Regions from separate parts of the Caballeronia sp. LZ043 genome, predicted to be linked through region 1. Evidence: riboswitches for the same ligand, from Rfam matches in the RefSeq annotation. Region 1 holds a riboswitch; the other holds the start of a gene.

The links. Region 1 has a riboswitch for manganese ahead of QCE64_RS00470 (sodium:calcium antiporter). Riboswitches for the same ligand answer to the same signal wherever they lie in the genome.
Region 2: linked by a shared signal. The riboswitch ahead of mntP (manganese efflux pump MntP) and the one ahead of QCE64_RS00470 (sodium:calcium antiporter) in region 1 are both predicted to bind manganese.

The regions. Positions count from the first base shown of each region.
Region 1 is NZ_JARUXT010000001.1:95,469-106,402, forward strand. It holds gene QCE64_RS00460 (MBL fold metallo-hydrolase) at 1-81, shown strand, start outside; gene QCE64_RS00465 (ABC transporter substrate-binding protein) at 89-1,684, opposite strand; yybP-ykoY riboswitch at 1,896-2,073, shown strand; gene QCE64_RS00470 (sodium:calcium antiporter) at 2,171-3,181, shown strand; gene QCE64_RS00475 (flagellar protein FliT) at 3,313-3,612, opposite strand; gene fliD (flagellar filament capping protein FliD) at 3,622-5,148, opposite strand; gene QCE64_RS00485 (flagellin) at 5,323-7,116, opposite strand; gene QCE64_RS00490 (aldo/keto reductase) at 7,361-8,311, shown strand; gene rpsU (30S ribosomal protein S21) at 8,688-8,900, shown strand; gene QCE64_RS00500 (hypothetical protein) at 9,010-9,375, opposite strand; gene QCE64_RS00505 (hypothetical protein) at 9,405-9,830, opposite strand; gene QCE64_RS00510 (DNA-3-methyladenine glycosylase I) at 10,296-10,901, opposite strand.
Region 2 is NZ_JARUXT010000003.1:137,568-148,501, reverse strand. It holds gene pdxA (4-hydroxythreonine-4-phosphate dehydrogenase PdxA) at 1-125, shown strand, start outside; gene QCE64_RS20950 (CoA transferase) at 230-1,624, shown strand; gene QCE64_RS20945 (hypothetical protein) at 1,791-2,555, shown strand; gene alr (alanine racemase) at 2,584-3,684, opposite strand; gene QCE64_RS20935 (DUF6632 domain-containing protein) at 3,909-4,319, shown strand; gene mntP (manganese efflux pump MntP) at 4,312-4,881, opposite strand; yybP-ykoY riboswitch at 4,891-5,058, opposite strand; gene QCE64_RS20925 (ester cyclase) at 5,173-5,619, shown strand; gene QCE64_RS20920 (hypothetical protein) at 5,640-6,116, opposite strand; gene QCE64_RS20915 (lipopolysaccharide biosynthesis protein) at 6,536-7,597, shown strand; gene QCE64_RS20910 (PQQ-binding-like beta-propeller repeat protein) at 7,608-9,362, opposite strand; gene QCE64_RS20905 (hypothetical protein) at 9,557-9,694, shown strand; gene QCE64_RS20900 (glucose/quinate/shikimate family membrane-bound PQQ-dependent dehydrogenase) at 9,711-10,934, opposite strand, start outside.

The DNA.
Region 1 (10,934 bases):
CACCTGCATGTGCTCTGGCTCGATGGAACGCTCAGGCGCCGAACCGGCGATGACGGTGTGATCCGCTTCGCGCCGGCCTGACCGGCATTTACTGCACCGACACGCCACCCAGGTTCAGCCGCCCGAACGGGCTCACGTTGAAGCCGCTGACGTTGGCGCGCGTGAGTGCGGCGGCAGTCGGATAGACGAGCGGAATCCACAGCGCCTGATCGTGAATGATATTCTGCGCGCCATCGTACGACTGCGTGCGTTTGGCGACATCCGGCGTCGCCTTGCCGTCGGCGATGAGCTTGTCGAGTTGCGGGTCGCAGTAGCGCGCGAAGTTGATGCCGGACTTCACCGCGTTGCAACTGAACAGCGGCGACAGATAGTTGTCGGGGTCGCCGTTGTCGCCTGCCCAGCCCATGAAGAGCATGTCGTGCTGGCCAAGCTTCGCCGAGCGGATCAGCTCACCCCACTCGATCACTTTCACCTGCGCCTTCACGCCGATCTTCGCAAGGTCCGCCTGCAGCAACTCGGCGCCGACCTTCGGATTCGGGTTCAGCACGCTGCCGTTCGGACGCACCCAGATGGTCGTGTCGAAGCCGTTCGGAAAGCCCGCTTCGGCGAGCAGCTTCTTCGCGGCATCGGGCGAGTATTTGTAGGCCGCGATGTTCTTGTCGTAGCTCCACGTGTTCGGCGGATACGGATTCACCGCGGCCGTGCCGGTGTTGTCGAACACGGTCTTCATGTAGGTCGTGCGATCGAACGCCATGTTGATCGCCTGCCGCACCTTGGGATTGTCGAGCGGCTTCTTCTCCGTATTGAGCGCAACGAACGCGGTCATGAAGGCCGGCGTTTCGCTCACTTTCAGCGCGTGGTCCTTCTTTGCGTCGGTGACGTCCTGCGGCTTCGGCGAAAGCGCGATCTGGCATTCACCCGCCTTGATCTTCTGCGCGCGCACGGCCGCGTCCGGCGTGATCGCGTAGATCAGCCGGTCGATCTTCGGCTTCGGTCCCCAGTAGGCCGGGTTCACGTCGTAACGGATCACCGAGTCCTTCGTATAGCTCTTCAGTGCGAACGGACCGGTGCCCACCGGCTTGCTGTTCAGGTCGGTCTGCTGGTTCGCCTTCAGCAGCTTGTCGGCGTATTCGGCCGAATAGATGGAGGCGAAACCCATCGTGAGGATCGGCACGAAGGTGGCGTTGGGCTCGTTGAGTTCGAATTTCACGGTGTGGTCATCAACCTTCGTCACGGCCTTGATGAGCTTCACGAGGCCCATCGACTGCGCATGCGGAAAGCCGCTTGCGCCCGCGACCTTGTGCCACGGGTTGCTGTCGTCGAGCATGCGCGAGAAGGTGAACACGACGTCGTCGGCGTCGAGCGCCCGCGTCGGCTTGAACCACTCGGTCGTCTGGAACTGCACGTTCGGACGCAGATGGAAGGTGTACGTGAGGCCGTCGCTGCTCACGTCCCACTTCTCGGCGAGCGCGGGCGCGACCTTCTTCGCGGCTTCGTCGTAGGCGACGAGCGTGTTGAAGATGACATCGGCGGAAGCGTTGGTGGTCACGAGCGAATTGAACTGCACGACGTCGAAGCCGTCCGGGCTCGCTTCGGTGCAGATGGTGAGCGGCTTGGACAGCGCGATGCCCGGCGCGGCGAGCAGGATGGCCGCGGCAGCGGCGGCGACGAGTGTCAGGCGCATGAGATCTCCCGTGACCCGATGGTCACACGGCGTTTCGTTCTTGTTGGCGGATCAGGTCCGATGACGGTCGGCAGGCGCAGCAAGCAGCGCGCCCGGCGCGGCCAGCATAGCGAATGCTCGTTGCATCGACAACGATTCGATCCGCATACGCATATTCCTGCCATGAGCCAGGCGAGAAGGCGCGGCTTGCCGAAACCGGAGGCATCGGGCTACACTTGCGCCGTCTTTGGGGAGTAGCCTTCCTTCGTGCGCGAAGGAGAACGCGTCAACATCCTCGGCCCTGCTGCCGTGGCGCGTTCGACCGGACCGGTTTGGCGAGACCATCGATGCACTGCGTCGTTCCTGGCCGGACGGCGCGTGGTGCATCGTGGTTCGCTCAGCGTCCGGCCGTGGAAAGATCGTGTCCCTACAACTACAACGTCTCCTTCTCACGCGTCTTTCGGCGCTTCCGCCGCGTTCGTCGCATTGCTTCATGCGAGGTGCCGCATGACGATGCTCTTCATCGAACTCGCACTGATGCTCGCGATCATCCTGATCGCGTCCGAACTCTTCACCAACGCGCTCGAACATCTCGGCGAGCGGCTCGGCATTTCCGAAGGCGTGACCGGCTCGCTGTTCGCTGCCGTCGGCACCGCGCTGCCCGAAACCACGGTGCCGATCATCGCCTTGCTCGGCGGCACGCCCAGTCGCGCGGTCAACGAGGAAATCGGCGTCGGCGCGATTCTCGGTGCGCCGCTGATGCTCGCAACGCTCTCCACCTGCCTGATGACGATTGCGGTGCTCAAGTCGCGCGGCTTGCAAGGACGGATCGTGCCGGAGCGCAGCGGCTTCACGCGGGATCTCAACTTCTTCCTGTTTGCGTTTTTGATCGCGTGCGCGGCGATGTTCATCCCGCATCACGCATGGCCCGTGCGAGCGATGTTCGCGGCGGGCCTCGTCGGGCTATACGTCATGTATGTCATCTCGACGTTCAGGGCCTCGGCGAACCTGGTCGAAAGCGGACACGGCACCGAAGCGCCTGAGGCGCTGTTCGCTTCGCGCCTGGGATTGAAGACGTCCATGGGCAGCATCATGCTGCAGTTCCTGGTCGGCATCGTGTTGCTGGTGGGCGGCGCGAAGGGCTTCATTCACGGCGTCGAAGGGGTGTCGCAGGCGCTTGGAATCTCCGCGCTGCTGCTGTCGCTGATCATCATTCCGATCGCCACCGAATTGCCCGAGAAGGTGAACAGCATCCTGTGGGCGCGCAGAGGGAAGGACACGCTCGCGTTCGGCAACATCACGGGCGCGATGGTGTTCCAGGGCACCTTGCTGCCCGCGATCGGCATCATGCTGACGCCGTGGGAACCGCGTGTCGAAGTGCTGACCGGCGTGTTGATCACGCTGGCGGCGGCGGCGTGGCTGCGCTTCAATGCGAAGCCGAATGGCGTGGTGCTGTGGGCGCTGCTCGGGAACGGCGTGCTGTATGCGGCCTATCTGGCGCTGACGCTGGGTCGATAAAGCCCGACAGCTCAAGCCCCGCCACAAATAAGAATGCCCGCGCGAGGCGGGCATCAAGAGCGAAGCAGCGCGCCCGACATCGGCGCGTTGTTCTTGTTGTTCTTGTGTTATCGGCGCGGCAGCTGAAAACTTTAGAAGCGCGCGGCTTGTTGATAGCGGCTTGCGGCCTTGGCGCCGTCCATCGAACGGCGATAGTTCGCGGCGAGCGCCGTCTGCGCCATCTGCGCGCGCGATGCAACAGCATCGATGCTCGCCTGGATCTTGCGGATGACCGCGAGCGACTCCGCCGGCTGCTCGGCCCGCAGCGCCATGACGAGCGGTGCGCGCGCTTCGGTCAGCTCGGCGGCGCGCGCCCAGTCTTCGTTGCCCACTGCCGTTTCGATGGCCTCGGTCAGCGACCAGGCTTCCTGAATCAGTTCGTGCTGGTTCATGTCCGGTCCTTAGCTCTTGTTGGTGGCCAGCGCGCCGGCGCTGTTGGTGCCGCCGAAGAGGGCGGTCAGATAGCTCGACTGCGTGGCCATCGACGACATCAACGAGTTGAGCGCCGTGAACTGGTCGTTGTACGAGGTGGTCAGCTGCGCGGTGTACGCGGTGAGCTGCGTCTGCTGATCGGCGATGCTGGTCAGGTCGTCGTTGAGCGCGGTCGTGCGCGTGTCGATGATGCCGCCGGTCTGCAGGAACGCCGTCAGGCTCGTGTTCAACTGCGCGGCCACGCCGTCGGTCGTGTTGAAGAGCGAGGCGACCGTGCCGCTGCTGTTGGTGAGCGCGTTGGTGAGCGCGTCTTCGTCGGTCGAAAGCGTGCCGTCCGGCTGCAGCGTGATGCCGATCGACGCCAGGTTCACCTTGCCCGTGCCGACGCCGATGCCCTTGCTGATCGTGCTGGAGATCGTATTCTTGATGGTGTTCATCATCGAGTCGCCGAGCAGCGCGCCTTGCGAGCTGGCGGTCGAATCGAACGACGTCAGCGACGACGCCGTGCTGATGAAGTTGTTGTAGGCGGTGACGAAGGCATCGATGGCGGTCTTCTGGCCGGTGACGTCCTGGCCGATCGTGAGCGTCTGCGTCGTGCCGACGGAGTCCGCGGTGATGTTCATCGTGACGCCCGTCACCGCTTCCTTGATCGTGTTGCTCGAACTCGTGACCGGCGTGCCGGCCACCGTCAGGTGCGAGTCCACCCCCGCGCTGGATTGCGTCCAGCCGTTGGTGCTGCTGATGGTGGTGTGTTCGGGAACGGTGATGGTCTTGGTCGGGTCGGTCGGGTCCGGATCGGTGGTCGTGGTGGACGAGCTGACCTGAAGCTTGTTGATGGCGGAGGTGCTGCTGTCCGCGGTGACATCGACGCCGATCTGATTGCCGAGACCCGTCGACGTGGAGCGCAGCACGAGGTGCGCGCCGTCCGAGCCGTTGACGATGGTCGCGGTGACGCCGGGATTGTCGGACGCCGAGTTGATCGCCGACACGATGCCCGACAGCGTGTTGTTGCTGCTGTCGAGCTTGATGGTGCTGCTGTTGTTGCCGACCTTCAGCGTGATCGAGCCGGTGCCGAGCGCGTCGGTGGTCGAGAACGTGCCGGACGTGAGCGATTGCGCCGAGGCGATGTTCTGCACGTTGACCGCGTAGCTGCCGGCCACGGCCGTGGTGTCGGCGCTGCCGGTGAGGCCCTTGCCGTCGGCGGTGGCGGTGAACGAGCCGAGCGTCTTGCCGTTGGCGAGATTCGTGATCGAGCTTTGCAGCAGCGACAGCACGGACTTGAGCGTGCCGATCGCGGTGAGCTGCGTGTTGTCGGCGGTCTTCTTGTTGTTGAGCGCGTCGGTCTGGCCTGCGACCTTCGCGTTGACGATCGCGGTGACGAGCGAGTTCACGTCCATCGTCGAGTTGGTGGAACCGCTGATGATCGACTGTGCGGCCTGTTGTACGGCGCTGGTCGGATCGACAGTGGAACCCGATGTCGTGGCTACGGTGGTCATGTGTGCTCCGCTCGTATTACTTCGCGATCGTTTGGAATGAGGCGGAAGTCGTCATCTTCCGAAAACGCGCACAGGGAGACGAGCTCCCTTTGCGCTGACTGCTTTGCTGCTTTGTTGCTTCCGGCGCGCATTGTACTGGCTGATGCGCGCCGGTTACAGCGTCGGCCGTGATGCTTAGCCGAGGAGCTTCAGAACTTGCTGGGGCATCGAGTTCGCTTGAGCCAGCACCGAGATACCAGCTTGTTGCAGCACTTGAGCCTTCGACAGGTTCGCGGTTTCCTGCGCGAAGTTCGCGTCGGTGATCTGCGACTGTGCCGACGACAGGTTGGTCGACTGAGCCGTCTGCGTCGAAGCGATCGACGAGAAACGGTTCTGTGCGGCGCCGAGGTCAGCTTGAATCGAGTTGACGCTGTCGAGGGCGTTGTCGATCGATTCGATCGCCAGGTTCGCGCCGTTGGCCTTCGTCAGGTCGATGTCGGAGACCTTCGGGGGAACGTTCTGCGCATTGGCTTGAGCGATGCCGTCAGCGGCGCCCGTGGCGTTTGCGTTGTCCGCAAGCGCGCCCTTGCCGGTCAGCGTGCCGCCGGTCGTGTCGAACAGACCGGTCACCGACGCGCTGATGTCGGTTTCCGCGCCGTTTGCATCCACACCCTTGAAGGTGAAGCCGCCAGCGCCGTCGCCATAGATGTTGACGCTGCTGTAGGCCGGCGTGTCTGCCGAGCCAGCGACCGTGCCATCGGCCTTGAGCGAGATCGACACGCTGCCGAGCTTGGTCGTCGGCGAGGTCGTGGTGGCGGTGGCGACGTTAGCTGCGTCGTTCTGAACGGCCGTGATGTCCGTTTGGTCCGCGCCGCCGGTGGTCGTCGTCAGCGCCGTGCCCGTCAGGGTTGCGACACCGCCGGCATTGGGCGTTTGCGTGAAGAGCTTGCTTGCGTCGGCCGTGGACAGGTACGAGCCGCTTTCCGTGCCGTTGGCGACCGTCTTGAACTTGTAGCCGCCGTTGCCATCGGCATAGACATTGATGCCGGTGATGTCCGTGGCTGCACCCGTGCCCGCGCCCGACAGATCCGGAAGCAGACCGTTCGCATCGAGGTCGATCGTTGCGCCGAGCTTCGTGTCGGCGGCGGCATACGTCGTCGTCGTCGTTTGCACGTTCGCAGCCGAGGCGGCCTTGATTGCAGCCGTTTGGGTCGTCGAGGCGCCAACCAGCGCACCCTTTGCCGTCAGCGAGAGCGCTGTGCCCGTGCCGGTGGTCGTACCCGAGAACAGGGCGGTCGTTGCCGCGCTCGACAGCGCCTGGTTGTTCTGGTCGGTGAACGTGAAGCCGCCCTTGCCGTCAGCCAGCACGTTGATCGACGTGATGTCGGCCTTGGCCGTACCCGTCGTTGCAGCACCCGCGCTCGTCAGGCTCAGGCCCGACAGCGTGCCGATCGTCGCGCCCTTCTGCGGCAGACCGCCACCGAGTTGAGCAGCCGACACGCCGTTGCTCAGATCGATACCGATGGTCTGGCCGACGTTCGCGCCAACCTGGAACGACACGGTGCCAGCCGAGCCGTCGAGCACGTTCGTGCCGTTGTAGGTCGTTTGCGAAGCAATACGGTTCACTTCAGCGATACGCTGCGTCACTTCCTTTTGCAGCGAAGCCTGGTCGCTCGACGAGAGCGAGCCGCTCGAAGCCTGCACGGCCAGCTGGCGAATACGTTGCAGGTTGTCCGAGATCTGCGACAGGCCCGAAGCAGCCGTCTGGGTCATCGAGACGCCGTCGTTGGCGTTCGACACACCTTGGTTCAAACCGTTGATCTGCGAGGTCATGCGCGAGGCGATTGCCTGGCCTGCTGCATCGTCGGCCGCGCTGTTGATGCGCTTGCCCGACGAGAGGCGGGTGATCGCCGAAGACAGCGCGCTTTGCGTGCTGTTGAGGTTCTGCTGAGCAACCAGCGAGTTGATATTGCTATTGATACCGATCATTTGTTCTCTCCTGGGAGACTAATCTGGCTTTGGCTAATGGCACCGAGTTGTTGCCTGGCGGTCCTGCGCTCGGTGATAGCCGGCCGCCTACTTGAGGTTATCGGGCCACTCGAAAAAAACTTAAGGCCGGGCTAACCGATTTGTGTAACGAATAGTGTCGAAAGCCTTCGAAGGCCCGCCCAGCAAGCCTTCCGAATCACGCGTATGCTTTTTAGTCCCTCTTCCACGCGGATTCGGAGCATTCATGCAGACACGTAATGTCGGTATATCGGAATTGAAAGTCGCGCCTTTAGTTTTTGGCGGCAATGTATTTGGCTGGACCGCCGATGAACGCACGTCGTTTTCCATCCTCGATGCATTTGTCGACCACGGTCTTAATTTCATCGATACCGCCGACGTTTATTCCGCCTGGGTCGAAGGTCATCAGGGCGGTGAATCCGAGACGATCATCGGCAAGTGGTTCAAGGAGAGCGGCAAGCGCCACAAGATCGTGCTCGCGACGAAGGTGGGCAAGCTCAGCACGCGCCCGGGGCTGACGGCGGCGAACATCGCCGCGGCCGCCGACGATTCGCTCCGACGCCTGAAGACCGATTACATCGATGTCTATTTCTCGCATCACGATGACGAGGCCACCCCGCTCGACGAGACGCTCAACGCCTATCAGAAGCTGATCCAGGCGGGGAAGGTGAGGGTGATCGGCGCGTCGAACTATACGGGCGAGCGTCTGGAGGAAGTCTTGAAGGTCGCGAAGGATTCGGGCCTGCCCGCCTATCAGATCCTTCAGCCGGAATACAACTTGTACGATCGCGAAGGCTATGAGACCGGACTCGAGCCGGTCGTGCAGAAAAATGACGTGGCAGTCGTGCCTTACTACGCGCTCGCAAGCGGCTTTCTGTCGGGCAAGTACCGCTCGAAGGCGGATACGCAGAACAAGGCGCGCGGCTCGCGCGTCGAGAAATATCTGGATGCACGCGGCCTGAAAATCCTTGATGCACTCGACGAAGTCGCGAAGCGCAACGACACGACACCCGCGACGATCTCGCTCGCGTGGCTCATCGCGCGGCCAAGTATCACGGCGCCGATCGCGAGCGCCACGTCCGTGGCACAACTGGAAAGCCTCGCGGCCGCGACGCGCCTTGTCCTGTCGAGCGAAGATGTCGAACTGCTCGACGAAGCCAGTGCGTGGCAGAAATAATCTGTCACATCAAGGAGTTGGGCGGTGCGAAGTGTTGGCAGCGGCGCGCTGTTCTGGTAACATCGCGCCCGAATCGAGAAATGTGCCCGTTTTCCTGCCTTCGCAGCCGAATGACCAAGTCAAAATCGACAACGTCAACATCCGGCGGCGGACGGCTCCGAAACGCGCGTTCACGTCGTTCTTCGAATGCGCATGCCGCTTCGGCGGCTGAATCCCAACTCTCTCTGTTCCGGCCTCCGTGGCCGCTTTGCTCGTGTCCGTCGCGGCGGGCTGTCTGGTGTGATCCAGCGCCGCGTCCGGTGGACGATCGGAGTGCCGGGGCGCGGCGATTTTGTCGTCGCGCGCTTAGAAATACGTTTAGCAAACCAGGATTTACATGACCACTATCGTCCTCAAAGAAAACGAGCCGTTCGATGTCGCGATTCGGCGTTTCCGCCGCACCATCGAGCGCAACGGCACCATCGCCGAACTGCGCGAGCGCCAGTCGTACGAAAAGCCGACCACCGCGCGCAAGCGCAAGAAGGCAGCTGCCGTCGCGCGTCTGCGCAAGCGCCTGCGCAGCCAGATGCTGCCGAAGAAGATGCACTAAGCATCGCGTGCAAGTCGGGGAGCCGCAATTCCTCGGCTTGCATGGCAAAAAGGCGGTGCGACCCGTGAGGGCGCACCGCCTTGTTGCTTGTACGTGAGAGAAACCGGCGTCAGACGAACGCGTGCCGCCTGCCGAGCGCCGCCAGCAGATGCGGCCACTCTTCCACGTCGGCGTCGTCGTGAACCTGTTCGAGTTCGATCAGCAAATCAATGATGTTGGGATCGTAGGCGTTCACATTCGACGCGTAGAGCGCGCGCATCAGCTCGCCATCCTGCGCATGCCGGTAGTAGGAAATGCCGACACCTTCCAGCGCCGCCTCGTACAGATCGTCACGCACGAGCGAACCAATCGCGCACTTGCGGCCTTCCGGGCTGCGCAGGCGGCAGGATCCATTGTCATCTTCGGACACCGCGCGCTGGGTCAGCAAATGCGTGCTGACGCGGTCGTAAATGTCCTTCGGGCTCAACATCTTCATCGGGCTCAACATCACTACACCTACTGTGCTCAGGCAGCCGTTTTCAGAAGTTCGGCCGAAAGCCCGAACTGACGTGCGATCGACGAAAGACGCTCGCGCCATTCCCACTTGCCGAAGACGTCGTGCACGTTCTGCAGGCAAGAGAGCAATTCGACGGTATTGGGATCGAACACGTTGATGCGCGCACGTAGCAGCGCGCGCTTGAGCGCCGCGACACCGACATCCATATAGGCCGGCACATGCTCGGGCGGTTTTGCGATGTAGCGGATGGGCACGCCTTCCATCGCCGTGATGTAGTCGCGCGGCCTGATGAACCGGCCGACAGGGCAGCCGCCGCAGTAACCGCGATAGGCGCCGCCGCCATGCGGGAGCAATGCGGCTTGTCCCTGCATGAACAGATGCTGTACGGCGCTGTTGAAAATCTCCTGATGGGTCAGGAAGTTCAAGCTTTTCATGATCTTCTCCCCTGCGCCCCTGCGCAGCGGCCATGCGTTTGAATTCGAGAACCTGCACCTGCTGCTCCGGAACGGCGGCGTTGTTGCGATGTCCAGCAACATAAAAAAACGCTGATGCCCTCCGGTCACTGCTTCGAACACGGCGCTTTTCCCGGCCTGGGCGTTCGGTCTCACTGTCGCCCTGTGTGCTCGCGTCGGATTTCTACACTCGATGAACGATCCGTACACCGTCTTTATAACGGTTCGGCCCGGTAAAAAGGTGCGCCAGCGCACGCGAGGACGCCATTTTTACACGTACCGTACGTTCGTGCAGTGCGGAAAACCCGGTCAAATGCCTTGCTGTTCGGGGTTTCGCGCGTGCTTCACTGCAAAAAAACACGCTTCCATCAGGACTTTCCCTAGCAAAGAACAATCGCCCTCGAAAATGTGGCCAAAACAGCTAAAACTTGCCGCGCGTGTTGAACTTCACTTCGACCTTGGCGACGCGCTCTTGCGTCTGGTTCTGGCAAAGGTCCGCGCGATGCATTCGGCCGCGTGATCGTTGACCATGCCGGTCGCTTGCATGAAGGCATAGCAGATGGTCGTGCCGACGAACTTGCAGCCGTACTGCTTGAGGGCGCGGCTCAGGGCATCCGACTCGGGTGTCGAGGCGGGCGTGGGATGCTTCGCGTCGCGCGGGGTATCGATGGTGACGCCGTCGACAAACGACCAGACGAACTCCGCGAACGACCCGTGCTCTTTCTGGATCTGCAGGACCGCGCGCGCGTTGAGCACCGCTGACGTCACCTTCGCGCGATTGCGCACGATGCGCGCGTCCTGCACGAGCCGCTCGATGTCCTCATCCGTGAAGCGTGCCACGCGCCCGATGTCGAAATTCGCGAACAAGGCGCGGTATCCGTCGCGCTTGTTGAGGATGGTCGACCAGGACAATCCCGCCTGCGCGCCCTCGAGTACCAGCATCTCGAACAGATGCTGGTCGTCGCGCGACGGCACGCCCCATTCATGGTCGTGGTAGTCGATCATCGCGTCGGTGGTTGCCCACGCGCAGCGGGCGGGTTGGGTGTCTGCCATGTGCGGTTCCCGGTGGTCATCAAGGTCGCGTCA
Region 2 (10,934 bases), on a different contig from region 1:
AGGTGATCCGCACGTCGGTGGATCATGGCACGGCATTCGATATCGCCGGCAAGGGCATCGCCGATGAAGGCAGCATGCTCGAAGCGCTGCGGCAAGGCGCGGAACTGGCGACGCGGCGTCACTGAGCTAGGTCACTGAGCTACGTCACTGAGCGGCGGGTCGAGCGCGAGCGCGCGGTCAGCGCGACAATGGGGGCTTCTTCCTCACGAAGCACGCGCGCCCATCCATCATGTCCGCTCAAACGTCCGCTTCAGCTTCCGATACGCTTCACGCGCTCTGGCGCATCGCCGGCTTGCCCGACGATGCGCTTTCTTTCATCGACCTCCCGGGCCGCGAGCCGGTCTTTCCATCGAGCTTCGCCATTGGCACGGCGGCGCAGGCGAGCGTCGCCGCAGCGGCGCTTGCCGCGTGCGAACTGGCGCATGCGCGGGGCGTCGAGCGGCAGCGCGTGTCAGTGGACATGACGCACGCGGCCGTGGAATGCACGGGCGCCTTCACCGTCGATGGGCAAGCACCCGAGACATGGGGACGCTTCTCCGGCCTGTATCGCTGCGCCGACGGCTACGTGCGCATTCACGCGAACTTCGAACATCATCAGGATGGCGCGCTGCGCCTGCTCGGTCTCGATCCGAAGACGGCGACGCGCGCGGACGCAGAGCACGCGATGCTGGCCTGGCGCGGCCGTGAATTCGAGGACGCTGCGGCGGCGCAAGGGCTGGTCGTCACGATGCTGCGCACCTTCGACGAATGGGACGCGACGCCTCAGGCGCGTGCGATCGCCGCGCAGCCGTTGATGACGCTGACCCGTATCGGCGATGCGCCGCCGCGCGCGCTGCCTGCGTTGGCAGAAGCCGCGCGGCCGCTCGACGGCATTCGTGTGCTCGACTTCACGCGCATTCTTGCGGGACCGGTCGGCGGGCGCGCGCTGGCTGCGTTCGGCGCGGACGTCATGCTGGTGAACGCGCCGCATCTGCCAAACATTCCGGCGATCGCGGACACGAGTCGCGGCAAGCGTTCGGCGCTGCTCGACTTGCGCACGGAGCGGGATCGTGCGGCGCTCAGGCAACTGATCGACGAGGCGCATGTGTTCTCGCAGGGCTATCGGCCGGGCGGGCTGGCGGCGCTCGGTTTCGGGCCGGATGCGCTGGCGGCGCGGCGGCCGGGCATCGTTTATGTCTCGCTGACGGCGTACGGCACGGAAGGACCGTGGGCGCAACGGCGCGGGTTCGATTCGCTCGTGCAGACGGCGATGGGCTTCAACGCAGCCGAAGGCGAAGCGGCCGGCGACGGCAAGCCGCATGCATTGCCCATGCAGATGCTCGACATGGCGAGCGGCTTCCTGATGGCGTTCGGCGCGGCGGCGGCGCTGTGGCGGCAACAGCGCGAAGGCGGGAGCTGGCATGTGCAGGTCTCGCTCGCGCAGACGGGGCAGTGGTTGCGCGGACTGGGGCGCGTGGAAGGCGGCATCGCCGCACCGACGCCGGAGGTCGCGCCGTTCATGACGCGGTATGCGTCGGGCTTTGGCGAGCTGGTGGCGGTGACGCCGAGCGCGCAACTGGCGCGGACGCCGGCGGGGTATGCGCGGGAGTCGGTGAGGCCGGGGGCGGGGGAGGCGCGGTGGTGAGGAATGTCCCGCCAATCAATGCCACAGCGTGCCGATCAGGAATGGCATAGCGCCCTGGATACAAACCTCATCTCAAGTTTCGTCCGAACGTTCCGATAACGCGTGGCAGGCGCGCCTTCCCGCGCGCCCACCATGCTCATCGACAAGAACAACCTCCAACGTTCCCATGAAACTGCTCCCGAAAGTGATGCTGCTAGCCCTGCCCGTTCTCGCCGCCTGCGGAGGCGGAGGAAGCGACGAAACATGTGTCACGAACGGAGACCTCACGAAGACCTGCGTCGCCAGGACGTCGCATGCGATTCCCGAAGGCATCTGGTTCGGCGCGACGGACACGGGCCTTGCCGCGCAGACCATCGTGCTCGAGACCGGGCAGTACTTCAGCATCTATACGTTGAATCAGGATCTGGTCTGGATGACCGAAGGCTTCGTCACCGCCACCAACGGCGCATTCACCGATCCGGCGGTCGTCGCGCTGCACTACACCGGCGAGATCATCGCGGGCACGCTCAGCGGCACCTTCACGGCGAAGAGCGCGTTCTCGGCGACGAGTTCGATCAACACCAAGCCGAACACCACCGCGCTGAACTTCAACGGCAACTACAACGCCACCTACGACACGCCGCTCGCCATCGGCGATGTGCTGGGCACGTGGACCAACCCGGGCAGCATCACGACCGTCTCGACGATCACCTTCGCCGCAAACGGCGCAGTTACCGGTTCGCAGGGCGCCTGCACGTTCACCGGCAACTTCAAGCCGCGCGCGACCGGCAAGCACATTCTCGACGGCTCGCTCAACTTCACCAGCGCCGCGTGCGCCACCGGCGGCGGCGTGACGATGCCGGTCGAGGCGACCGTCGTGAACAATCAGATGAGCATCGTGGGCGTGACGCCGCAGCGTTCCACGGCGTTCTTCATGGCGGCGACGCGCTGATTCTTCGCGCAGCGGCACGTCACCGGGGTCACTCGTAGACGATCGCCGCTGCCCCTTCAGCCACCTCGCACCGCACCGGCACCCGACGCGCCAACGCGCACAGCAACTCGTAGCCGATCGTACCGGACGGCTCCGCCACTTCATCGACGCTGACATGCGCGCCCCACAGCTCGACCGGCGCGCCGATACCCGCCGCCGGGCAGGGCGTGAGATCGACCGTGAGCATGTCCATCGACACGCGCCCGACGATCCGCGTCCGCACGCCCGCCACCATGACCGGCGTGCCGGTCGGCGCGTGCCGCGGATAGCCATCCGCGTAACCGCACGCCACCACGCCGACGCGCATCGGTCGATCCGTCGTGAAGGTTCGGCCATAGCCGGTCGTCTCGCCGGGCTGCATCGTCTGCACGCCGATGATGCGGCTTTCCAGCGTCATCGCCGCGCGCAGCGGGTTGCCCGCGATATGACGCGCGCACCCGCTCGGCGACGCGCCATAGAGGATCGTCCCGGGCCGCACCCAGTCGCGATGCGCCCGCGGGTGCCACAGCACCGCCGCCGAGTTCGACAGTGACCGCGTGCCCGGCAGGTTGCGCGTGACGGCGTCGAAGGCGTCGACTTGCCAGTCGATCGCGCCATCATCGGCGTTGGCGAAATGGGTCATCAGCCCGATCGAACCGATCGACCCGATCCGCGACGCACGCAGCCACGCACGCTCATAGTCCGCCGGACGGAAGCCCAGCCGGTTCATCCCCGAGTTCATCTTCAACTGGATGTCGATGCGCTCACGCGGGCGGGCGGCTTCGAGCATGTCGAGCTGTTCGTCGCAGTGCACGGTGACATGCAGGCGATACCGGTCCGCCACCAGCACGTCAGCCGGTTCGAAAACGCCTTCCAGCAGCAGCACCGGCTTGTGCCAGCCGAGCTCGCGCACGCGCACGGCTTCGTCGAGATCGAGCAGCGCGATGCCGTCGGCCTCGGCAAGCGCCGGATAAATGCGCTCGATGCCGTGACCATACGCGTTCGCCTTGATCACGGCCCACACGCGCGATGTCGGCACCGTGTCCCGGACGAATTGCAGGTTGTGACGGATGGCGTCGAGAAGAATGCGTGCGGAAATCGGACGTGGCATGCGTGCTCCCCGGCATGGGCCGCCTGATCGGACGCGCCATGCTGCTTTTGTGAAAGAAGGCAGTGGAAGCACGAATCGTATCGGCCGGAAGGCAGTTTTTGTTATCGTATTCGCGCCGAATTTTGGTGGAAGACGCTGCCCGCCAAACACGCAGCCCAAGCTTCGCGACGCGTGCTTTCCGGCGTATCGTGAGGCTCACGCCGCATGCGGCGAAGGAGATCGCCATGACCGACGCCCGTCGTCTTGCCTGCCTGCGCATCGTGCTCGTGATCGTTGGGCTGATCGCGCTGTTCGCCGTCTATCCCCTGATGCTGCTCTGGCCTTCCGGCTGGGCCTGGGAAGGCACGCACGAAGGCCGCTCGGAGTACGCGCTGATGATCGTCGGCCTCTACGCGACGCTCGGCGTGTTCCTGCTGATCGCCTCGCGCGATCCGCTGCGGCACCTGAGTCTCATCTGGTTCACGGTGTGGTCGAGCATCGTGCACGGCGCCATCATGGCCGTGCAGTCATTCGGCGGCACGCAGTCTCATGCGCATATCGGCCATCTGGCCGGCGATGTGCCGGCGCTGTTCATCGTCGCCGCCGCGCTCGCGTACTTCACGCCGCGCCGCGGGCAGGCAGGCAAGCTCAGTTGAGATAGCCGAGATGCTCGGCCAGGATCACGCAGCCGACGCCCATCAGGATCAGCCCGCCGACAATCTCCGCCCGCTTGCCGATGGTCGCGCCCACGAGCCGCCCGACCATCACGCCGATGGTCACCATCAGCATGGTCGCGAAGCCGATGGTCGCGGCCGTGGAGAAGATATCGACATCGATGAACGCGAGGCCCGCGCCGACCGCCATGGCATCGATGCTGGTGGCGAAGCCGGTGAGCGCGAGCACCCAGAACGAGTGGGAGTTGGGCTTTTCTTCCTCATGCTCCACGGCGCGCAGGCCTTCGCGAATCATGCGCGCGCCGAGCAGACCCAGCAGCGCGAACGCAATCCAGTGGTCCCACGCGGTGACGTACTGCGCGGCCGCCTTGCCAAGCGCCCAGCCGACGAGCGGCGTCAGCGCCTCGATCACACCGAAGATCACGCCGGTCTTCAGGGCCTCGGCAATGCGCGGCTTGTGCAACGTGGCGCCTTTGCCGACGGCGGCCGCGAAGGCGTCGGTGGACATGGCGAAGGCGAGGAATAGTGTGGAGGCGAGGTTCATCGAGTAGCGCTCTGGTCGGGCAAGATGGAACGACAGAACGCGCGCCCGACCGGTCGCGGATCTGTCGATGGTCTTGCCAACCCTTGACGGTTGCCCATGCCACGGTCCGAACGACCGAGCGTGTTGACATGGACGCTTTCCCGAACGGAAAGCCGGCTACTCCCCAGCGAAGAGCCGTGAGCTTAACATGACTCCTGGGCCGTTCCTGCGCGTTCACGACAGGTTGCGGTACAGTGGGTACGTTATGCCGCAGTTTCCACCGCATGCCAACTCGCTCATGACGGAGGCGCCATGCAGGCAGGCCAGCTTACCCACGCGGCTGCGAAAGACGCAGTCGAACGGCTCTATCGCGCATTTGCCACGCACGATCTCATGCTGCTGCGCGAGGCCGTCACACCGGACTGGGCGTATCTTCCCGAACCGCCCAGAGAGCGTCCAGGTCCCGACCAGATGATTCCCATCTTCGCCGATCTCGCCATTGCGCTGCCCGACATGCGCATCGAGATCCTGGACATGCTGGTGCAGGATGATCGCGTGGGCGTACGCGCCGAAGTGAGCGGCACACAGGCCGGGCCGCTGATGGGCATCGCCGCCACCCGCAAGCCGCTTCGTTTCGCGATTCACTCCTTCCACGAGATACGCGGCGACCGCGTCTCGCAAACCTGGCATCTCGAAGACTGGCTCAGCGTATTCCGCCAGCTCGACGCCGTGCCGTCCGGGATCAGGCCATCGCCCTGAAAGTACTTCCGGATTGATGCTCAGGCGCGCCGCGCCTTGCCTTTCGCGCCGCGCGAGGCGGTCTGCCGCACCACATGTTCGACACACAAGCCGACGAGCGTCGCGTCCAGGCGCTCCAGCGCGCGAGCGGCTTCGCGGAGCGCGGCGGCATCGGTGCCGAAGGAATCGGAGAACAGCCACTCGCGCTGCCGGGCGGCTTCGCGCGTCGCCTGCACGGCTTCGCTCAATTCCGGCATGCGCGCAAAGCCCGCCGCGCGCGCCTTCTTTTCCAGACAGGCCACCAGTTGGTCCAGCGGCGCGGGCTCCACGCTCTCCACGAATAACGAGAGAAAGCGCAACACGCTGCCCTGCAAGCGCCGATGCGCATCGACGAGATCCCGAAGCGGCTCGGCGCGTTCGCGATCGCGCGCGGCCTGCACGGTAATGATGCTGGCGCCCAGGCTCGAATCGGCCGGGGCGGACGTGGCGGGTGATCGTGATCGTGTGCGGGTCAACATGGTAGCCAGTGACAGGTTCTTTGCGTCGAATGCAATGCGCTATGTATTTTGAAATATAACGCATCCGTCTTTGACACGGCATTCCGACCGTTCGGCCCAATCAAAAGCAGGGCTTCCGAGGGTCTACCGTTTCGTGCGTTTGCCTGGCGACGCCACGCCTTGATTTCGCGCGCAACCAGCGTCTATAGTCATCTACGCACGCTCCCACACGTTCCCGCAGCTTCGCCAAACAAGGCCTTCGCGGCCTCTTCCTGTCCCTTCCGCAGAACGTGCGTGCACCGGCCAGACGCCCGCCGCCGACGCGCATTCCCATCGAACCATCACAACGCCGCGTCCCTCCGGTTCGCATCCGCCCAACTAATTCGATATCGGCAACGGTTCGGGGTATCGCTTCGATATTTCTCGCGTCCTTCCTCATCATGAAACTCGTCCACAAGTTCGGCGCGCTCACGCTGCCCCTGTTGCTCGCGGCGTGCGGCGGCGGCTCGGACAGCGCCGGCCCCGCCGCGGTCAGCGATGCCGCGCGCCCGGTCATTCCCGCGCCGCTCACGTACCCGAGTGCCCGCGACATCGCCTACGGCATCAACGGCCACAACAACACCGGCGCGTACGCCCTTTCGAGCCCGGCGCTGCAACGGTCGCAATTGCGCGATCTCAACGTGAAGATGTACCGCATCGAGGTGCGCGATGCGCCAGGCGCCCGAACCCTCGCCAACGTCGCCAGGACGATGGCCGCCAGCGGCATCACCGTGTATCCGGTCATCCTGCTCGAACTCAATTTCGCCGGCGAGAGCGATGCCTACAGCGCCGCGTATTCCATCGCCCGGCAGATCGTCGCGGTGCAGCGCTACGCGTACTACGAAGTGACCAACGAACTCGCGGCGCAATGTCTCGTCGGCTGGGTGGACGGCGTGCGCAGCACCGACTTCGACAACACGCGCTTCCAGATTGCACGCGGCGTGGTGCGCGGGTTGATCGCGGGGATAAAGTCGCTGGATCCGCTGGGCAAGATCGTGATCGGCGGCAACACCTGGATGCACTATGGCTTCGATGTCATGCTCGCGAACGGCACGCAGCCCGACGGCACGACCGGTCATCCGAAAGTCACCTGGGACGTGACGGCCTGGCACTGGTATTCCGAGCAAGGCGATATCACCCACGCGTGCGGCGGCACGGGCTGCTACAACGTGATCGGCACCTTGAAGAGTTTCGGCAAGCCGGTGTGGATCAACGAAGTCGGTATCCGGCCGAGCTTTCCGGGCACCCAGCAACAGGCCGCCGATTACCTGTCGGTCAACATGCTGGGCGCGCTCAAGTCGATCTCCACGCAATACGGCATCACGTCACTGCAGGTCTACGAACTCTACGACGACCCCAGCGGCGGCGAAGGCCCGTACGGCATCATGCTGAACGACGGCAAGACGCCCAAGCCGGCCTACAGCGCGTTCAAGTCGTTCGTCGCGGCGCATCCGGCGCCGTGAGATCGCGCGCTCACTTCGCCAGCAGCCCGAACACGCCGACGCCGCTCTTCGTGCCCACATAGACCTTGCCGTTCGCGACGGTCGGCGTGATGAACTTGTTGCCCTGACCAAACTGGTCGCGTCCACTGGTGTCGCCGCTGTTGTAGAGCTGGGTCGCCAGGTTGCTTGCGTCGTAGGCGCGCAGCCCGGCGATGGTGCCGTTCTCCGCAGCCCACAGGATGCCGTTCGTGGCGCCATTGGCGGAAATGCTCGGCGTCGCGCCCGGCGCGCCGAAGGTGTTCGCGGTCTTGCTGGTGGGCGTCGCGGACAACGCAGCGTTCGATACCGCGAACGCCTTGATGCTGTCGCCGATCGAACCGAAGTACACCGTGTTGTTGAAGTAGGCCGGCCCGGCGAACATCGGCCCCGTGATCTGCCCGACGAGTTCCTGATAGATGTGGTCGGCGTTCGAATCGAACTTGCCCATCGACAGGCGGTTGACCACGTAGATGGTCGAGTTCTTGCCCGCGCCCACCGCAAGATGCTGGACGGTGCCGTTTGCATCGGTGAAATCGGGCAACACCATCGCGCCGCCCGAGCCGAGATCCTCGTCTTCGTTCGACTCCTGCACCGTGTTCGACGCCTGGAAGTAATCCTGCACCCGCAGCGGATTTGGGTCGATGCGCAGGAAGCCGTTGCCGTAGTTGCCGTTGATCGGCATTTCCTGGGCGTTTTGCGTCGGGTCGAAGGTGCCGTTGGCATCGAGCAGATAGATGCCCTGCCCGTCCGATGCCGGCCCCGCGCCGCTCATCCAGATCGCGCCCATCTGGCCGTTCGGCGTCAGGTTGAGCACGCTTGCCTGCTGGAGCGTGTCGGCGTTGTAGCCGATGACCCAGCCGGTGTACGGCATGAAATCGCAGTGCGAAGTCCAGGACGTGTACACGACGCCGTTCAACAGCAGCAACGCGGCCCGTTCGGCGTACTGGCCCGGCGTGAACGGCACCTGGCCGTTCTGGCTGCCCGCGCCGTTGCCCGGATAGCTCGCGGTGATTTCGGTCGGACCGTTGAAGAGCTCGGCGCCCGTGGTGACGTCGAGCGCGTGGATGCGCTGGTGATAGCCGCCCGACCCGTCCTTCGACATGCCGATCAAGTACATCACGCCATGCGGGCCGCGCGAACGGTCGATGACCGGCGTCGCCGTGACGCCGATGTTCGGCGTGATCTGAGCGCAGCCGTGGTCGTCGCTGGGCGACTCGCCGTTGCCGAGCGTCGAGACTTTCCAGAGCACGGCGCCGCTGTCGGCATCGAAGGCATAGACGTTCGCGTTCTCGGTCGCGACGTACAGCACATTGCGCGTGCCGCCCGCGATCGGCACGCCGGCCAGAAAGAGCGGCTGGGCATCGACGGCGCCGTCCACGTTGAACACGCCCACCTTGCCGAACGTCGCCGTATTGACGTTCGACGGCGTCAGGACGGTTTCGGCCAGTTGCTGGCCGGTTCGGGCGATGTCGTTGTGCCAGGTGGTGACGTCCGTCGGATGACTGACGGCGGTGGTCGAGCCGTTGCCGTTGCCGTTGCTGCCGGAAGGACTGGAAGCGCCCGAGGCGCCTGATGCACCTGATGCACTCGATGCCCCCGCTGGGCTCGATGCCCCCGAAGCCGCTCCGCCGCCCGCCGCGGATGAGGAGGCGTCCCCGCCGGAGCCGCCCCCGCTGCATGCGCCGATGATGATCGCGAGCAGCGTGACGCCGATAGCAGCGGCACAGGCAGGAACGAGCGCTTTCATGTGCAACTCCTCGACGGAGAGACGGGACGACCTGGAACCATCGCGCCGACACTTCAACGCGACGGCGATCCGTCTAATCAGCTTACGAAATGCCCACACGGATGCGGTTTTATGAAAGCGTTTTATTGCACCGCATCAAAGTATGCTAACCTAGGGTTATTACCTAGTTAGTTACCCCTAGTATGGAGTCCGCCATGGGAATCATCGCCGCCACCCCGATCGCCCTCGTTTCCTTCCTCGCCGCCAAGCTTCGCGCAGCCACGCGCGACGCGCTTCATACCCGCGCCAAGGTCAGCGCGCTGATGGCCGAAGCCTATCGGCGCGCGCAGTAATCTCGCGCCCCAACCGTCATTGCAGCGTGTAGGCAATGACGTAATCGCCGGCCTTGGTGCCGAGCGAGCCATGTCCGCCCGCGGTCACGAGCAAATACTGCTTGCCGCTGGCGTCCGCATAGCTCATCGGCGTCGACTGTCCGCCCGCCGGCAAGCGCGCTTCCCACAGCTTCCGGCCGTCGTGGACGTCGTAGGCGCGCACGTATTGATCGAGCGTGCCGGTCAGGAACGCAACGCCGCCCGCCGTCACGATCGTTCCGCCCAGACTCGGCACGCCGAGCGGCATCGGAATGGGCAAGGGCGCGCTGTCGACAATCGTGCCGTTCTTGTGCTGCCACGCAATCTTGTTCGTGCGCAGATCGACGCCCGCCATGTAACCCCACGGCGGCGCCTGGCAGGGAATGCCGAGCGGCGAAAGAAACGGGTTGATCTCGAAGCCGAACGGCGTACCGCGCGCCAGCTTGATGCCGCTGGTCTCGCTGACCACGCCGTCGCTCTTGCCTTCCGGGATCTTCTCGCGCGGAATCAGCTTCGACACGAACGCCATATAGTCCGGATTCGCGATCAGGATCTGCCGCACCGGATCGACTGAGATGCCGCCCCAGTCGAACACGCCGAAGTTGCCGGGGAACACCAGCGTGCCCTGCTCCGACGGCGGCGTGAACGGCCCGTCATAGCGCAGGCTCTTGAACTTGATACGGCACCAGAGCTGATCGAACGGCGTCGTGCCCCACATGTCCGCCTCCCGGATGCGCGGCGGATTGAAGTTGAGCGCGGAAACCGCCTGCGTCGGCGATGCATGGTCGCCCTTGGCCGCGCCCTGCGGCACGGGCACTTCATTGATCGGCACGATCGGCTGGCCGGTCTCGCGATTCAGCACGTAGATGCTGCCCTGCTTCGTCGACGCGATGATCGCCGGCTGCGTGCCCTGCGCCGTCTGCAGGTCGACGAGCGTCGGCTGCCCGCCCACGTCCATGTCCCACAGGTCGTGATGCGTGAACTGATAGTTCCAGCGCAGCTTGCCCGTCGCGCCGTCCAGCGCGACGAGTCCCGCACCGAACTTCTCCGCCTGCGGCGTGCGTTGGCCGCCCCATTGATCCGGCGTCTGGTTGCCCATTGGCAGGTAGATCATGCCGCGCTTCTCGTCGACGCTGAACATCGACCACATGTTCGGCGAATTGCGGACGTAGGTGCCGCCCGCGGCGATCGGCTCGGTGGCGTCCGGATTGCCCGGATCCCA